2 regions of the Flavobacterium sp. B330r genome follow, and region 1 is predicted to be linked to the other one. Evidence: riboswitches for the same ligand, from Rfam matches in the RefSeq annotation. Region 1 holds a riboswitch; the other holds the start of a gene.
The links. Region 1 has a riboswitch for S-adenosylmethionine ahead of QLQ95_RS10915 (homocysteine S-methyltransferase family protein). Riboswitches for the same ligand answer to the same signal wherever they lie in the genome.
Positions count from the first base shown of each region.

Region 2: linked by a shared signal. The riboswitch ahead of QLQ95_RS01890 (redoxin domain-containing protein) and the one ahead of QLQ95_RS10915 (homocysteine S-methyltransferase family protein) in region 1 are both predicted to bind S-adenosylmethionine.

Region 1 covers NZ_CP124860.1:2,406,064-2,414,945, reverse strand. Annotated here, with positions in the region: gene metH (methionine synthase) at 1-2,676, opposite strand; gene QLQ95_RS10925 (hypothetical protein) at 2,904-3,392, opposite strand; gene QLQ95_RS10920 (hypothetical protein) at 3,430-3,957, opposite strand; gene QLQ95_RS10915 (homocysteine S-methyltransferase family protein) at 3,980-4,984, opposite strand; SAM riboswitch class I at 5,325-5,441, opposite strand; gene QLQ95_RS10910 (NAD(P)/FAD-dependent oxidoreductase) at 5,797-6,849, opposite strand; gene QLQ95_RS10905 (precorrin-2 dehydrogenase/sirohydrochlorin ferrochelatase family protein) at 6,947-7,528, opposite strand; gene cobA (uroporphyrinogen-III C-methyltransferase) at 7,602-8,375, opposite strand; gene QLQ95_RS10895 (HEPN domain-containing protein) at 8,368-8,882, opposite strand, start outside.
Region 2 covers NZ_CP124860.1:421,355-430,236, forward strand. Annotated here, with positions in the region: gene QLQ95_RS01885 (aminotransferase class V-fold PLP-dependent enzyme) at 1-723, opposite strand, end outside; gene QLQ95_RS01890 (redoxin domain-containing protein) at 808-1,800, opposite strand; gene QLQ95_RS01895 (hypothetical protein) at 1,843-1,992, shown strand; SAM riboswitch class I at 2,040-2,140, opposite strand; gene QLQ95_RS01900 (response regulator) at 2,368-2,823, opposite strand; gene QLQ95_RS01905 (PAS domain-containing sensor histidine kinase) at 2,826-5,498, opposite strand; gene QLQ95_RS01910 (hypothetical protein) at 5,689-5,892, opposite strand; gene QLQ95_RS01915 (hypothetical protein) at 6,068-6,328, opposite strand; gene QLQ95_RS01920 (helix-turn-helix domain-containing protein) at 6,554-7,384, shown strand; gene ygiD (4,5-DOPA-extradiol-dioxygenase) at 7,544-8,377, shown strand; gene QLQ95_RS01930 (alpha/beta hydrolase) at 8,374-8,882, shown strand, end outside.

The sequences.
Region 1 (8,882 bases):
TTAATCTGCTATATTAGGGTTTAACCATTTCATTGCGTAATCTGTTGAGACATTACGTCGTTTGGCGTAATCTACAACCTGATCTTCTTTTATTTTTCCTAATCCGAAATATCGGCTTTTTGGATTTCCAAAATAATATCCTGAAACCGAAGAAGCCGGCCACATCGCCATACTTTCTGTTAAGGTTACTCCAATTTCTTCGGTTACATTTAAAAGCTTCCAAATCGTTGGTTTTTCCAAGTGATCAGGACAAGCCGGATAACCTGGCGCTGGACGAATTCCTTTATAATTTTCCTTAATCAATTCTTCGTTGGTTAAAGATTCTTCGCTGTCATAACCCCAAAAATCTTTACGAACTCTCTCGTGAAGATATTCGGCGAAAGCCTCAGCAAAACGATCAGCAAGTGCTTTCACCATAATCGAATTATAATCGTCTAAATTCTTTTCATATTCCGCAGCCCATTCATCTACACCAAAACCTGTGGTTACGCAAAACGCTCCCATATAATCTTCAATTCCGCTTTCTTTTGGCAGAATAAAATCGGCTAAAGCAATGTTTGGAGCACCTTTTGTTTTTTGCGACTGCTGACGTAGTGTTAAGAATTTCTCTAAAACTTTTCCGTTTTCATCACGCAATTCAATATCGTCATCACCAACTTGATTCGCAGGGAAAATTCCGTAAATACCTTTCGCTTTTAGTTTTTTCTCTTCTAAAATTACTTTAAGCATCGCCTGAGCATCTTTAAAAACAGATGTTGCTTGTTCGCCCACAACCTCATCGGTTAAAATTGCTGGATACTTTCCGTACAATTCCCAAGTCTGGAAAAACGGTGTCCAGTCAATATACGGAACCAAAACATCCAGTTCAATTTCGATGGTTTGTTTTCCAATTACTTTTGGTTTAGTCGGTGTGTACTCCGACCAATCCAATGGTAATTTATTTTTACGGGCATCTTCAATCGTCAAGAAATTTTTATCTCTCGAACGATTTAAGAACGTTTCTCTAAACGAATCGTATTCTGCACGAATATCTGCCGCATATATTTTTCGGTTATGATCTAGCAGATTTCCTGCAACGGTAACGGCTCTTGAAGCATCGTTTACGTGAATTACAGTTTCTCTATATTGAGGCGCAATTTTCACCGCGGTGTGCGCGCGAGAAGTAGTTGCCCCGCCAATCATAATCGGGATTTTAATATTTTGTTTGTCTAATTCTTTGGCTAAATATACCATTTCGTCAAGCGAAGGTGTGATCAATCCGCTTAATCCAATAATATCTACTTCGTGTTCAATCGCCGCTGCAATGATTTTTTCTGGAGGAACCATAACGCCAAGATCTACAATCTCATAATTGTTACAAGCCAATACAACCGAAACTATGTTTTTTCCAATATCGTGAACGTCACCTTTTACAGTCGCCATTAGGATTTTTCCGTTTCCTTGTTTATCTCCCGCTTGTTTGCTTGCTTCGATAAAAGGCAATAAATAAGCCACAGCTTTTTTCATTACACGAGCCGATTTAACTACCTGAGGCAGGAACATTTTTCCGCTTCCGAATAAATCTCCTACCACATTCATTCCCGTCATCAAATTGATTTCGATAACTTCAATTGGTTTTGTTGCGGCCAAACGAGCTTCTTCTACATCTTCTTCAATAAAAGCATCGATTCCTTTTACCAACGAATGCGTAATACGATCCTGAACAGATCCTAAACGCCATTCCTGAATGGCTTTTTCATCGCTTTTTACTTCACCTTTTACATTTTCTGCAAAATCCAGAAGTCTTTCAGTAGCATCGTCACGTCTATCTAAAATTACGTCTTCAACGTGTTCTAATAAGTCTTTCGGAATATCATCATAAATCGTAAGCATCTCTGGATTCACGATTCCCATCGTCATTCCTTCTTTAATTGCGTGATACAAAAACACCGAGTGCATCGCTTCACGAACAACATCATTCCCTCTAAACGAGAACGAAACGTTACTCACTCCACCACTGATATGTGCATGAGGCAAATTCTCACGAACCCATTTTGTTCCTCTAAAAAAGTCAAGAGCATTCAGGCGGTGTTCTTCCATTCCTGTTGCAACGGGGAAAATGTTCAAATCGAAAATAATATCCTGCGGAGGGAATCCTACTTTGTTCACTAAAATATCATACGAACGTTGGCAAATCTCCACTCTACGATCGTAATTATCCGCCTGACCAACTTCGTCAAAAGCCATAACAATAGCAGCTGCTCCGTAACGTTTGATTAATTTGGCGTGGTGAATAAAGGCTTCTTCTCCTTCTTTTAATGAAATCGAGTTTACAACGCTTTTTCCTTGTACTACTTTAAGACCTGCTTCAATGATTTCCCATTTCGAACTGTCAATCATAATTGGCACTCTCGAAATATCTGGTTCTGCAGCAATTAAATTCAAAAATTTAGTCATTGCATTAACCCCATCAAGCATTCCTTCATCCATATTAATATCGATGATTTGTGCTCCTCCTTCTACCTGCTGTCTTGCAATATCAAGCGCCTCGTCATATTTCTCTTCCTTGATTAATCTTAGGAATTTTCTTGAACCTGTTACGTTTGTACGCTCGCCAACATTCACGAAAACACTTTCGGGCGTAATAATCAACGGTTCTAATCCTGATAATACAAGGTCTCTTCTTTTTTCTGTCATTTCTTTTTAAGTTACTAAGATCCTGAGATTCTAAGATTCTAAGGTTCTAAGTTTTTTATTCTATATTTTTAGGTTTCTAAACCTATAATCTTTTTAATATTTTGGGCGTGCCCCTCCGGGTCGGGCTATCCGTTACAAGTCCTCGCACTTCCTTCGTCAGGCTGTGGGCTTTTCACTTCTATCCCTCACGCAGATTCGGTTTCAAAATGAACTCTATTTTTCTTCAATTATTTAAAATGAATATCCGATTTATCTATTCCTCTTACTTCTTGTTTTTTATACAAGACATTCCAAATCTCAGTATATAAATCTAAAAAAGGTTTCGCTTTTTTTTCATTTAAAGTATTTGTCCATCCATTATTATAACTCACCCATTTTTTTTCTCCATTTACATTAGCAACTATTACTCTTGTAAAGCTTGGATCCTTAATTACTATTTCGCCTCTTGGTTCAAATTTCATTGGCATTTTCAAAAAATTACTTCTCTGAATCAATGAATATATTTTTTCTTTTTCCTTTTCTGTTAATTCAATTTTTGTAACTCTTTCTCCTTCTGAATATTTTCGAGAAAAAGTACTGTTTTGAGAATTATAAGCATCACATCTACCATCGTTAATTACAAAATAAAAATCAGATGGCTTCTCTCTTTTCTTACTTCCGAAACCAAACAAACCAAAAAGTACAAATACTGATACTATTATTCGTAAATACTTCATTCAATAATTTCTTTATTTAATTATTTAAAATTATTATCTATAAAGAAATTTCGTTTAGTGATCGAAGTAACTCTTTTATATTATTTTTTGCCGAAACTTCATTAGCTAATCGTAATCGTTTTACCCCTATAAGAGCATCTGACATTTTAGCACTACCTGATTGTTGTATATTCTTACTAAACTTTAATTCATTTTTGTAATACAATTTATATTCTATTGCAGTCTTGACTGTAAAAGTCGCACCAAAAAAAGGCTGATCAACAGAAACTAAATTAATTTCAAGAACCCAATCCTCATCATTTGTAATCGAATCTATTTTCGAAAATACTTCCGATTCAATAACAGATTTTTTAAATGCTTCTCCAAAATTTTCATTAGAAATCTTAGATGTCCATAAAGGATTTGTTTTTTTTCCGCCTGTAACAGACTTAATGAAAATTTTATCTCCAATTTTCTTTTCGGCTTTATAATCTTTAACTGTCATTCCTTCGATGCTTGCTGACGAAGCACATTGCGTAAGTAAAGTTGAAAGAAAAACTAATAAAACCAGATATTTAAATTTCATATTTAATATTTCAAAAATTAGACTATACAGTTACTGGCGCCACTCTCGGCTTATAATCCTTCGCAACCTCAGCCATTAATCGGATATGATCTGGAGTTGTTCCGCAACAACCACCAATAATATTAATCAAATTATCATCTAAATATTCTTTAATGAAAGCCTGAGTTTGTTCTGGCTTTTCATCGTATTGTCCGAATGCGTTTGGCAATCCTGCGTTTGGATGTGCCGAAACATTAAAGCTTGTATTATGTGCTAATGTTTTTAAGTATGGTTTCAACAAATCGGCTCCAAGAGCGCAATTGAATCCTACACTTAATAACGGAATATGCGAAACTGAAATCAAAAACGCTTCTACAGTTTGTCCAGAAAGTGTTCTTCCAGACGCATCTGTAATTGTTCCCGAAACCATGATTGGAATATCGATGTTGCGTTCTTCTTTTACTTCTTCAATTGCAAAAAGTGCTGCTTTTGCATTTAGTGTATCGAAAATCGTTTCTACTAAAAGTAAATCGCATCCACCATCCATTAAAGCTTCTGCTTGTTGTTTGTAAGCAATTCGTAAATCGTCAAAAGTGACGGCTCTGTATCCTGGATCGTTTACATCTGGCGACATACTTGCTGTACGGTTTGTCGGCCCAATTGAACCCGCTACGAAACGTGGTTTTTCCGGATTTTTTGCGGTAAACTCATCGGCTACTTGTCTTGCGATTTTTGCCGATTCATAGTTTAACTCGTAAACCAAATCTTCCATGTGATAATCGGCCATACCGATTGTCGTTCCCGAGAAAGTATTGGTTTCTACAATGTCAGCACCAGCTTCATAATAAGCGGCATGAACATCGCGGATCGCTTGTGGTTGTGTTAGGGATAGTAAATCGTTGTTTCCTTTTAACGGATGTGGAAAATCTTTGAAACGCTCTCCTCTAAAATCTTCTTCTGAGAAATTATAGCGCTGCAACATTGTTCCCATTGCTCCATCTAGGATTAGGATATTTTTTTTTATTGCTTCTTGAATTGTTATTGCCATGGCTTCTTTTTTTAGCTTCTGAGATACTAAGGTTCTAAGATGCTAAGTTTTTTTATTATGATTGTGAAGTTTAAACCTAACAGGTTTTAAAACCTGTTAGGTTTGCTTCGGATATTTTTTTGTTCACATTAATTCCAAAAGTGCACTATTGCTGGCTCATTAGCCCCGATTGAAGTGGAAATCCTTTTGATTTTTTTCTTTAAAAAAGCAAAAGATTGCAACGAAAAGCGGGAACTGTTGACTGCAAAAATGCGCCAATGATTCGCTCCTGATATAGAATCTGTTTCAGTAAATATTATATGTTATCGAGAAAAGTTTTGAGAAATACGAGTATGTATTTGTGTTATCTATCTTTAATACTGGAAAATGTCGTATAAAGTAGAATTTAGCACCTTCTTTATGATAAAGGGTTGCTAAGGTTTCATCGGGTCTATCCCTCCGCCTTTCGTGATAACTGACAATAATTTTAAGAACAGTGCAAAGGTATGAAATAGGCTTTCTATTTGCAAATGTTTTTTTTCTAAGGTTCTGAGGGACTTAGATGCTAAGGTTCTAAGATTTTATCTTTTACGTGGTTTAGCTTCGGAGGAGCATAATATTTATAAAAAAACAACGTGTACAACACAAAAGCTCCAGCGGAGCGACATAATATTTCGCTCCGCTGGAGCTCTTACATAAACGTAATTATTTCTTTTCTATAAATATGTCATCCCTCTGGGATTAATTAAAAAAGCCCAAACTTTAAAAGTTTGGGCTTTAAGATATTTAAAAAACCTTAGCGCCTTAGTCCCTTAGAACCTTAGCTCCTTCGATTAAACAATCGCCTTAACAACCGCTTTTGGAGCTTCTTTACGAGTTCCGTCGAAACCGTCTACACCAGAAACCGTTGTATATTTCAATACGTATTTTTTACCTGGATTGATGATTCCGTATGCAGCTTGGCACATTAAAGTTGCTTCGTGGAAACCACAAAGGATCAACTTTAATTTTCCTGGGTATGTATTTACGTCTCCAATAGCAAAGATTCCCGGAATGTTTGTTTGGTAATCTAATGCATTGTTTACTTTAATTGCATTTTTTTCGATTTCTAATCCCCAGTCTCCAATTGGACCTAATTTTGGTGTTAATCCAAAAAGTGGGATGAAATAGTCACATTCGATTTTACGGTGTGCTCCGTTTTCTTCAATATCTAGTGACTCAACGTGTTCAGCACCATTGATTCCGATAACTTCTGCTGGAGTTACTAATTTGATTTTTCCAGCTGATTTTAATTCCTGTACTTTTTCTACAGAATCTAAAGCTCCTCTGAATTCGTTTCTTCTGTGAATCAAAGTTACTTCTGAAGCTACATTTGCTAAGAAGATACTCCAGTCTAATGCTGAATCTCCTCCTCCTGCAATTACAACTCTTTTATCTCTGAATTTCTCAGGATTTTTGATGAAGTATTTTACTCCTTTATCTTCATAAAACTCGATATCTTCGATAAGTGGTTTACGAGGCTCGAAACTTCCTAAACCTCCAGCGATTGCGATAACTGGTGCGTGGAATTTAGTTCCTTTGTTTGATGTTACAATGAAAGTTCCGTCTTCTTGCTTTTCAACTGTTTCAGCACGCTCTCCTAAAGTAAATCCTGGCTCAAATTGTTTGATTTGCTCCATTAATCCGTCAACTAAATCTCCGGCTAATACTTCTGGGAATCCAGGAATATCATAAATTGGTTTTTTTGGATATAACTCTGATAGCTGTCCTCCTGGTTGTGGAAGAGCATCTAAAATGTGGCATTTTAATTTTAACAATCCTGCCTCGAATACGGCAAATAAACCTGTTGGGCCTGCTCCAATTATAAGTATATCTGTTTTAATCATTATGTTGTTGTTTATAATCATTCTTAATAACGCAAAGAAACGAATAAATCCTTGTACTTTCAATGATTTTTATCATTAATTTCTTTCCGAAACTTTTTTACTCTTTATTTTTCAATGAATCGGTTATCTCATTCATTCGTTTAACCTTTTCTTCAAAATTGCCTTTTAAGGTTTTTCGATATTCGTTCAGATTCTCAACCATTTGGTTGATATCCTGAGGAATTACTTCTTCAAAAAACTCCCGAAGCCTTTTGGCTGTTGTTGGTGATTTTCCGTTGGTTGAAATGGCAATTTTTACATTTCCTTTTGTTACGATTCCGCCCAAATAATAATCACATAAATCTGGCGTATCGGCTATATTGCAAATCAAATAACGTTTTCTCGCTAAATCGTAAACCTTTTTATTTACTTTCAAATCGTCTGTACAGGCAATTACCATGTGACGCTTTTTGAGCATTTTCTTTTTAAACTTCGATTCCGTCAATTTAATCGAAGGATGTTTTTCAGCCAAAACTTTTATTTCTAAATGAAATTCTTTTGCCACTACCTCAACATTTGCGTTCGGACTTGATTTTAGCAAGAAAGAAAGCTTTTCCAGACCTACATTTCCTCCACCTACAATTAGTACATTTAAATTGTGAAGCTTTAGAAATATTGGATATAATTCGTTTTGTTCCATTTTAATTTAATTTCATCTAAACAAAATTAGATGATTTACCAACGAATTGTTCCTAACGGAACATATAATTATTTTAATGAATGGTTTCTTTTGATAGAAATTCTTCGTAAAATCCTTTTAGTTTATTGCTTTCGCGGACAACCTCGCCCAAAACAATAATGGCTGGTGAACCTAATTCTTTTTCTTTTACAACTTCTAAAATCGAATCTACAGTTCCAACGCCTATTTTTTCTTCCGCTGTTGTTCCGTTTTGGATGATCGCAACTGGTAAATTTCCTTTATCTTCTTTTTGAAACAAATCGATGATTTGAGGCAATTTGTGCATTCCCATCAAAATCACAACTGTTGCTGATGATTGCGCCGCTAAAGCCACGTCTGAAGATAATTTTCTATCAGATGTTGTTCCTGTAATAGCCCAAAAGCTTTCTGAAACGCCTCTTTTTGTTATTGAAATTCCCTGACTTGCAGGAACGGCAACTACAGATGAAATTCCTGGAACAACAATGGTTTCAATTCCGAAACTTTCTGCAAATTCCACTTCTTCACCACCTCTTCCAAAAATAAATGGATCCCCGCCTTTTAATCGAACTACGTTTCCGTAAGTCAAAGCATTATCTACAATCAATTGATTGATTTGATCCTGCGTATAAGCATGATTTCCGATTCTTTTTCCAACAAAAATTCGAATCGCATTTTTAGGCGCGTAGTCCAGAATTTCTTCGTTGGCCAAAGCGTCGTATAAAACCACATTTGCTTCAGCCAATACTTTTACAGCTTTTAGCGTAAGTAAATCGGGATCGCCCGGACCTGCACCGACTAAAGTTATTTTGGGTTTTATATTATGCATTTGCTAATTCCTGTGCTCTGAAAGTTTCGATTTTGTCAAAGAAAACTGTTGCTTGTGCAATGTACTCTTTAGCGAAAGCTTCAGATGGTTCATTTTTATTGATTTGGTAAACCAAGTCTTTAAAAGTTGAATTCAATTCTATTTTACTAGTTTCGATAAAAACAGTATCAAACAAGTCTACAATTCCTGCATGATGATTTGTTTTTTGGTTTTCTGACAATAACAAAGCTTTTGCTCCATTTACAAATCCTGCATAAGCATGATAGATTGCATCTGACCATTTTTTCTCGTCGAAAGATTCTTGAGCCAAAATCAATTTCTCTTTCGCTTCAAACAATAATGTCGCTACTAAATCAATCACTACCCCAGCACATTCTCCAACTCCAACTGCTTTTACGTAATTGTCTGCATTACCCCAATCCACAAAATCAGCTTCTGTTAAATTGGTTACGTCTGCGAAAGGTTTTAAGATTTCGTAGAAATATTTTTCTCCTTTCAGATCGTAAT
Region 2 (8,882 bases), 2.0 Mb from region 1:
GTCCAATTGTTCTTCTGGATCTTTTGGATGCATATCGATTTTGACATACGGCGCCGAAGCTGCAAAATCTACAAAACAAAGTCCGCCGTTTTGGTGCATGATTTTGGCTAGTTCGTGATAAGGCGTAATAATTCCTGTAACGTTCGAACAAGCCGTAAACGAACCTATTTTTAAGCTTCTGTCTGCATATTTTTCAATTACTTCAACAAGAACTTTTGGATCAACCAAATTGTTCTCATCAGGAGGAAGAATAACTACTTCGGCATTGGTTTCATACCACGAAACCTGATTAGAATGGTGCTCCATGTGCGTAATAAAAACCACAGGTCTGTCTTCTTCCGATTTTGTTCGAAGTGCCATAATACGCTGCAGTTTTGATAAAGCTGCCGTCATACCGCTTCCAGTAGTTACCAAAACATCTGATTCGTTGGCATTAACCGATTTTTTAATAATATCTCTCGCATGCTGATAAGCATAAGTAGAGGTTTTTCCTGTCTGACTTGAAAGTGAATGCGTATTGGCAATCATTGGACCAATTTTATTGAGCATTATATCTTCGATCGGATGGTATAATCTTCCGCTGGCAACCCAGTCTGCGTAAACCAGATTTTGTTCTCCGTAAACCGATTCGAAAGTATGATCAATTCCTACTGTATTTTCTCTAAACTTAGAAAAGTAACATTCAGGCTCTGTTGGTTTTGTTGTTGGCTCAATCGCATTCATTTCCTTATCATTTTAAATTAACTAATATGTATTCCTTCTCAATTTTTGTCATTTCGAGGAATGACAAAATTGCGTATTTCTTTATTAAATTTTATTTTCTAAAAGCGTTTTTAGTGTAGCTTGTAATTCTTCTCCGTGCAGATTTTTAGCGACGATTATTCCCTTAGAATCCACTAAATAATTTCCTGGAATAGCTCTTACACCGTATAATTTAGCAACAGCACTGTTCCAGAAAAGCAAATCTGAAACATGTGTCCAGGTTAAATTATCATCTTGGATTCCTTTAATCCAGTTTTCTTTCTTTTTATCTAGAGAAATCCCTACAATGTTGAATCCTTTATCATGAAATTCTTTGTAAGCGGCTACAATATTCGGATTCTCTCTTCGGCATGGCCCGCACCATGAAGCCCAAAAATCAACTAGAGTATAACCTCCCTTTAAATTGTCATAAAGTCGAACTGGCTTTCCGTCAGGATCATTGGCTGTAAAATCAGGGGCTTTTTTACCAACTGCTAATCCGTCTAAAACAATAGCCAGTTCTTTTAATTCTTTCACGTAAGTGGTATTTTGAAGACTTTTATCCAGCAAAGCAATATTTTGTGTAATCTGCTCCGGCGTTAATCTATAAGACCAGTTTCTGTACAATACATAAGCCGAAACAATAGATTTTGGATGTTCGGTTATGAATTTACTGATTTCTACATCTTTGCTCTTTTTATAGATTTCGAACAAATCTTGAGAAGCCGAACCTTCAACTACAGAAGCAGTATAATATTTCTTCGGACTCAGTTTTACTGCAATCGGGTCTTTTTCAAGAAAAATATACAAAGGCGAACTTTCTGTATTGACACTTAATCCGTATAATTCTGGTGTTTTTACTTTTGTTTTAAAACTAAAATTTCCATCTTTTACTTTTACCGAATCGATTGTAGTAAACATTTTATTGTGAAACTTTTGCAGGTAAACGTATTGCGCTACGGTATCGACAACAGTCCCTTTTAATTGTAAATTATTTTCCTGCGCTTGAGTTTGAAAAGCTCCAAAAAGCAAAGCAAAACCGAATAGTATTTTTTTCATTTTATTTTTAGTTTTAAGATTAGACAAAAGAATTTTAGGCCAATGAAAAAAGTCATTAGCGATATTGTTGTTTATAAAAGAAATTGGAGAGAAACTAGTCTTTTCGCTTTCAGAAAAAAGCAAAACTGTTTTCTTCAAAAATGGAATTCAAGAGTTCATAACTGGCGTACAAAATGGATTCTGCTTTCATAATAAAGATTTTAAATTGGATGATCTTAAACAGATTTACGGAGAAATCTTTCTTATCTACCCGCACACAGCGGAAGGATTTAGCACCTTATTCGGCAACAGGTTGCTAAGACTTCAATGGGCCTATTCCCTCAGTCTTTCTGGATAAGTATCATTATATAAATTTTCTGTGATACAAATATATATTAATTCTACCGAATTAGTCAAGTTTAAAATCATTTTTTTTATTTTTTTTTATTTTTTTTTATTAAAATAACCTTTCAATACAATTCAAGATTTTAAAAATCAACATCTTAAAATAAAAAACACTTTTTAGCAAGCCCTTTTTTTATAAAAGAAATTCATACGTTTTGCTTTTCAAGAAAAGAAAACATCGTTTTATTCTGCAAGAAAAACATGCAAATATTTATTCTTTTCAAGATTTGAAAAAGTTTCTTTTACTCCATTTTCAAGGTTTGAAGTAATTAATCTCAAGACCTGTTTTAAGTCGTCAAAATTATTTGGTTTCACAAAATAGCAGAGCGCTCCAAGATTGGCAGCCGTATCCATATCATTTATGTATGAAGAAGTAGAAATCATAATTACAGGAATATCTCTATATCGTTCTTCTGATTTTAATTGCTTCAGACATTCCCAGCCGTTCATAACTGGCATATTTAAATCTAGAAAAACAATTTCTGGAATCTTCTCCTGATTTTTCAGCGTATTTAGCACACCGCTACCATTTTCTGAACAATGACAAACAATACTTTCATCTATTTCTGCCAATGCTTCGCAAAACATTTCTGCATCATCCTGATCGTCATCTGCCAATAAAATCATCTTTTCTTGCATACTTAAATGTCTTTTACTTTTTGCTCAAATGGCAATGTTATAATAAAAATGGCTCCTTTATTAGCAATTCCTGTGGCTGTAATACTTCCGCCGTGACGTTCGGCTATTTTTTTGCAAAGCGATAACCCTAACCCCGTTCCTTCATAACGATCCTTAGAATTTAAGCGTGTAAAGGTTTCAAAAATTCGTCCTGTTTGATCAAGATCAAAACCAATTCCGTTATCTTCTACTGTAATTATCGCAATTCTGTTCCCTTCTTCAATTTGTTCTGTTGCTGTAATACTTATTTCTGGCGGAGTATCTTCTTTAGCAAATTTAATAGAATTATTAATAAGATTATAAAACAGCTGATACAACAATACTGAAGCACCTTCTATAATAGGAAGTTCTTCAAAATAAATGGTCCCATTTGTATTTTGAAGCGCAATTTCAAGATCTGTTTCTATATTTTTAATAACTTCATTTAAATCGACTATTGTCGTTTTTTGCGAATCGGCATTCATTTTCGAATACGCTAATACACCATCAATCATATTAAACATTCGATCTGCCGCGACATGAATTCGTTCAATATATTTTGATGAAGATTCGTCAAACTGTCCTGCCATATGATCTTCTAGACGGCTTAAAAAAGTTTTTATCTTTCGAACCGGTTCTTTTAAATCATGCGAAGCAACATGCGCAAACTGCTGTAAATCGTCGTTAGATCTTTGCAGTTCTTTAGTACGATCTTTTACCAAAATTTCAAGTTTTTCAGTAATCGATTTTTGTTCATGAATATCTGTACAGGTACCAAACCAATTGGTAATGATGCCTTCTTTATCTCTAATAGGAAGCGCTTTACTTAAAAACCAGCGGTATTCTCCTGTATTGGCATTTTTTAAACGAAATTCCGTCTGATAAGGAACTCCGGCATGAACACTTTCGTACCACATTTTTGACACTAAATAAACATCATCTGCATGTAATTTTGAAATCCAGCTTGGATCTCCAAATTCATCTTCTATGTAACCCGTATATTCGTACCAGCGGCTATTGTAATAATCAACAAAACCTTCTGAATTGGCTGTCCAAATAATTTGAGGAACCAAATCTGCAAGCTGTCTAAATCGTTCCCCACTTTCTGCAATAACATTTTGAAGTTCTTTCTGCGAAGTAATATCACTCGATGCACCAAACCATTCAATAATTTTTTCTTGATCGTCTAATATCGGTACTACTCTAGAGAAAACCCAGCTAACAGAATCGTCTTTATTTATAACCCTGTGCTCCATTTCAAAAATGGATTTTTCTACTATCGATTTAGAAATAAGATGTACAGCCATCTGCAAATCGCTTGAATGAATAAATTTATCCAACCAATTGACACCACGTTCTCTTTGAGTGGCCAAGCGTCCGTCTCCTTCTAGATCTTGCATAATCATCCAATCGGCATCCATTCTATAAACCAAATCAGATGATGCGTTGATTAAAGCTCGGAAACGGCTTTCACTTTCTTCCATTTTTTGACGTGCTACAACTTGTTGCGTAACTTCAACCGCCACTTGTATCATTCCTGTTATCTCTCCATCTTCAATCAACGGACGATAAGCCAAATTATAATAATAGTTTTTTAATTCACCTGTACGATTGTGCGGTACCAAAACTTCACTTTGATCAAAAGGAATTCCTTCATTATAAACCTTTAAAACTTGTTCCCACACATATTGTCCTTCGAGTTCTGGCAAAACATCAATCAGTCGCATGCCAATAATTTCTTCTCCTCGTCCAATCATTTGCAGCATATGCTTATTGATCTGCTCAATAATAAGATCATCACCTTTAAGCACTAAAGTCGGAGCTGGCGTTTGATGAATCATTTTGCGAAAACGATTCTCACTTTGCTGCAATTTTTCCTGTGCTTGCTTGCTTTCTGTAATATCACGTGTTGTTCCAGCAACAAACTCTACTTCTCCATTTTCATTAAAAACGGGAACAAAAATATAATCGTAAATTCTTCTTCCCAGTTCTGCATGCGGAAAAGAAACTGTTCCTCGAAGTGGTTTTTTCGTAGCCACTACAGTATCTATTTCTTCTTCATGCATTTCGGCATGCCAGTCCTCATAACCATTTTCAATTAATCCGCGTCCGATTGCGTCTTCTTCAGACTTGCCCCACATCGTCAATAAAGCTTTGTTTGCGTAAGTAAATTTATAATCGAGACTAAATACGTAAACCAGATCAGGAGTTCCGTTTAAGATAGAATTGTATAGCCTTTTTTGTTTTTCTGCATCAAGCAATGCATTATGAAGCGCTGTTTCGGCATGTTTCTTCTCTGTGATATCTTCCATGGTTACCACCAAAACATCGTCTTGTTTTACAGCAGTAAATCTGAAACATTGTTTGTTGGTTTCTTCTCCATACCATTGTTCAAAATTGGCTGTAACTCCAGTTTCTGCAGTTTCAATAAACTGTTCTAAAATATTGGTTTTATTTATTTTAGAAAAAACTTTACTGAATGGTTTTTCTTTGTATTCTTTATCATCAATCCAGTTGATGATATAAGTATTAAACAATAATATTGAAAAATCTTCTATTTTGCCTTTATTATCGTACAAAGACTTTAAAACTGCTATTCCATTTGGCGCAGAATTAAAGACGGTTTGAAAAAGGTCTAAATTATTTATTAGCTCCATTATCGTACTAAATAAAGGTAATTTCTAAAGTTGTTTAATAAAAAAAAGGCATTGAAACGGTTAAACTGTTTCTCAAATATAGAGAAAAACGTTTTTATTTTTAACATTCGTTCAATTCTTTTATCTGATTCTAAAATCAAAAAAGCTGAATCATTAAGATTCAGCTTTCTACTATTTTTTTGCCGAATAATTATTTCGTAATTGTATCGGCTTTAACTGTTACAGTTGTATCCATATTAATCGTATCCACTTCTGGTCCAACGGTATCAATAGTGTTTTGAATAGAATCATTTTCGGATGAGTCTATTGTAGTGCTTTCGTTCTTTTTACAAGAAAATGCTAGTCCCGTAAGAAGAATTAAGAAAGCAAGTTTCATTTTTATTTGCCTTTTCATAATCCTAATATTTTTAAATAAATATTTTCTTCTTTAATACTATAAAAATACTCATTTCCGCCTTTGCGCTTTTTACACAATTTCATTAACTTATTATATAACAAACTTTTTAATTTCTTATAATTTGCGATAAGTAAAAAAAAGAGCAGAAAATTTCCGCTCTTTATTTCTATTTTTAGTCTGTTTTTGTTGCTTCATTTTCAGCAATGTCTCTATTTAAATTATTTTTATGCCTAAGTTCTTCGTAATCGGCATCATCTCCCCAATCTCCCGTGTTTTGCTGGTGCAGAGGATAATCTGTTTCGTTTAGGTGTTCGTGCTTATTTTCATCATTCGGAAAATACATCTGATATCCTAAAATAGGATCCCAATTGGTTTCTTGCGTACGATCAATTCCATCTTGGAATAAATCGTTTTTTTCATCTCGTGTATCCATTTCTAATTCTTTTTATACCATCAAAAACTGAAAGTATGATTATTACTTTGTTTTCATAGACTCGTAAAATTGAAAAAAATAGCTCGAAAATTTGTTACATGATTTTGTATAAAATTTATATGATTCTATTTCAAGGCTTTAATTATTTTTTCCCTCTTTGTTTTTTATCTTCAGCAGAATGTTCTAAGAATAATAATTACCTTTAAAATTCTATAAAATTGATCTATGACTGAGATTTTCAAAATGTTTAAAATTACAACTGCCGAATCTGAAAAAATTATGCAATCGGTAAACGAACCTCATGCACATGATTTTGAAGAACTTATTATTGGAAATAAAGGTCAGCTGGAACATTTTATAGATTTTCAATCCAAATTAATCGAAGCGCCTTTTATCAGTTTTGTCACTCAAGGAAAAATTCATCGCGCAAAACCTCTTGTAAAAGATGGTAATTGTGATATGTGGGTTTTACGATTTAAAAGTGAATTTATTGCCGAAACTACTTTTAGCCTTTATGCTTCCTTTCATGACAAAGCAAATATTAGTTTGCAGAGCAATCAGTGTTTTGAAAAACTAGATACGATCTGCAAAATTATTTTTGATGAATACCAACAAGAAGCTCCTGATCTTGCCGTTATCAAACAATTATTGAGCGCCCTTTTTACTATTATTGAATCGGAAAGACGCAAATTGAATTTGAATAATGATGAATCGAAAAAAATTCAAAGTTCTACGTTTAAAAACTTTCTGAGATTACTAGAAGAGCATTACAAAGAATCTAAAGACGTTAATTTCTATGCAGAAAAGCTCTTTATGACTTCGCGCAACTTAAATAATATCTGCCAGAATATTCTACAGCAAAGCGTTTCGGAAATTATTGAAACCCGAAAATTGACTGAAGCCAAAAACTTATTAATGACCACCGATAAAAACATTGCCGAAATAGGTTATGAACTCGGTTTTAATGAAAAAACCTATTTTACGCACGCTTTCAAACGAAAAGCAGGAATGACTCCAACCGAATTTAGAGAAGAAATGAAGAAGCTTCTTTCTTAAAAACACAACCTTTCTTCCGAAAATCGTTACCTCTTTGGTTATAATTAAATGCAATTTTGTATCACAAATAAAAGATACTTTTTAAGCAATTAATTATAAAAAATGAATCGTAAAGATTTTCTAAAAACCATGGCAATTTTACCTATCGGAGCTGCAGCAATGAAACTGAGCTCACTCAAAACGGCCGTAGATACTTTTGGCCCAACAGAACGAATGCCAGTACTTTTTCTTGGACACGGAAATCCCATGAATGCATTGGCAGATAATAATTTCACGCAAGGTTTTCAGCAAGTAGCCAAAACATTGCCAAAGCCAAGAGCCATACTTTGTATTTCGGCGCATTGGGAAACCAAAGGAACTTTTGTAACAGCGATGCAAAAACCACCCACTATTCATGATTTTGGAGGTTTTCCGCAGGCACTTTTCGATGTGCAATATCCTGCGCCTGGAAGTCCCGAATTGGCTTTGGAAACACAAAAACTGATTACTTCAACTTCGGTTGGTTTAGACAATAGCTGGGGATTGGATCACGGATGCTGGACGGTGGTAAAATTTCTTTATCCAAACGCCGATATTCCAGTTATCGAAATGAGTATTGATTATACGCAACCTGCCTCATATCATTATGAATTGGGGAAAGAATTGGCTGCCTTGCGCCGAAAAGGTGTTCTTATTGTTGGAAGCGGAAATACGGTTCACAACTTGCGTCTAGCGGCATGGGACAAAATGATGGTTCCTGGTTATGCCTTCGAATGGGCGCATATTGCAAATGAAAAAATGAAAAGCATGATTTTGGACAATGACCATAAATCGCTTATTCAGTTTGATAAACAAGGACGAGAATTTGAATTGGCGGTTCCAACACCAGAACATTATCTTCCATTATTGTACATTTTATCGCTTCAAGAAAAAGACGAAAAAGCGACTGTTTTTAATGACGAACTTGTTGCCGGATCACTCAATATGATGTCTGTAAAAATAGACAAAGCATGAGTATAAAAAAGCCTTTTTGGATAGCATTTGCTGTCCTTATTACCTTATCAATTTTCAGTTTTACGATTATGAATTCAACCAAAGAAAAAACTAAACTGCATTATTTAATTAGAGAACCAAAAATAAAAACGGCAAATCCGCCTTTGGTGATTTTGCTTCATGGCGTTGGCGGAAACGAACAAAATCTCTTTTCGTTTGCTCCCGAATTGCCAGATAACTTTGTCGTAGTTTCTGCGCGTGGCCCGCTAACTTTCGGCCCAAATAGTTTTGCTTGGTTTCAGGTAGATTTTTCTACTGGAAAACCTCAAATAAATGCTGAACAAGCAGAAAAATCAAGAGTAATGCTGATTGATTTTGTTACTGATTTAAAATCTGAAATCAACTTTAATCCAGATGAAGTTTATTTAATGGGATTTAGCCAAGGCGGAATTATGAGTTACAGTGTTGCGCTTACTGCTCCAGAAAAAGTAAAGGGAATTGCTGTAATGAGCGGAAGACTTTTACC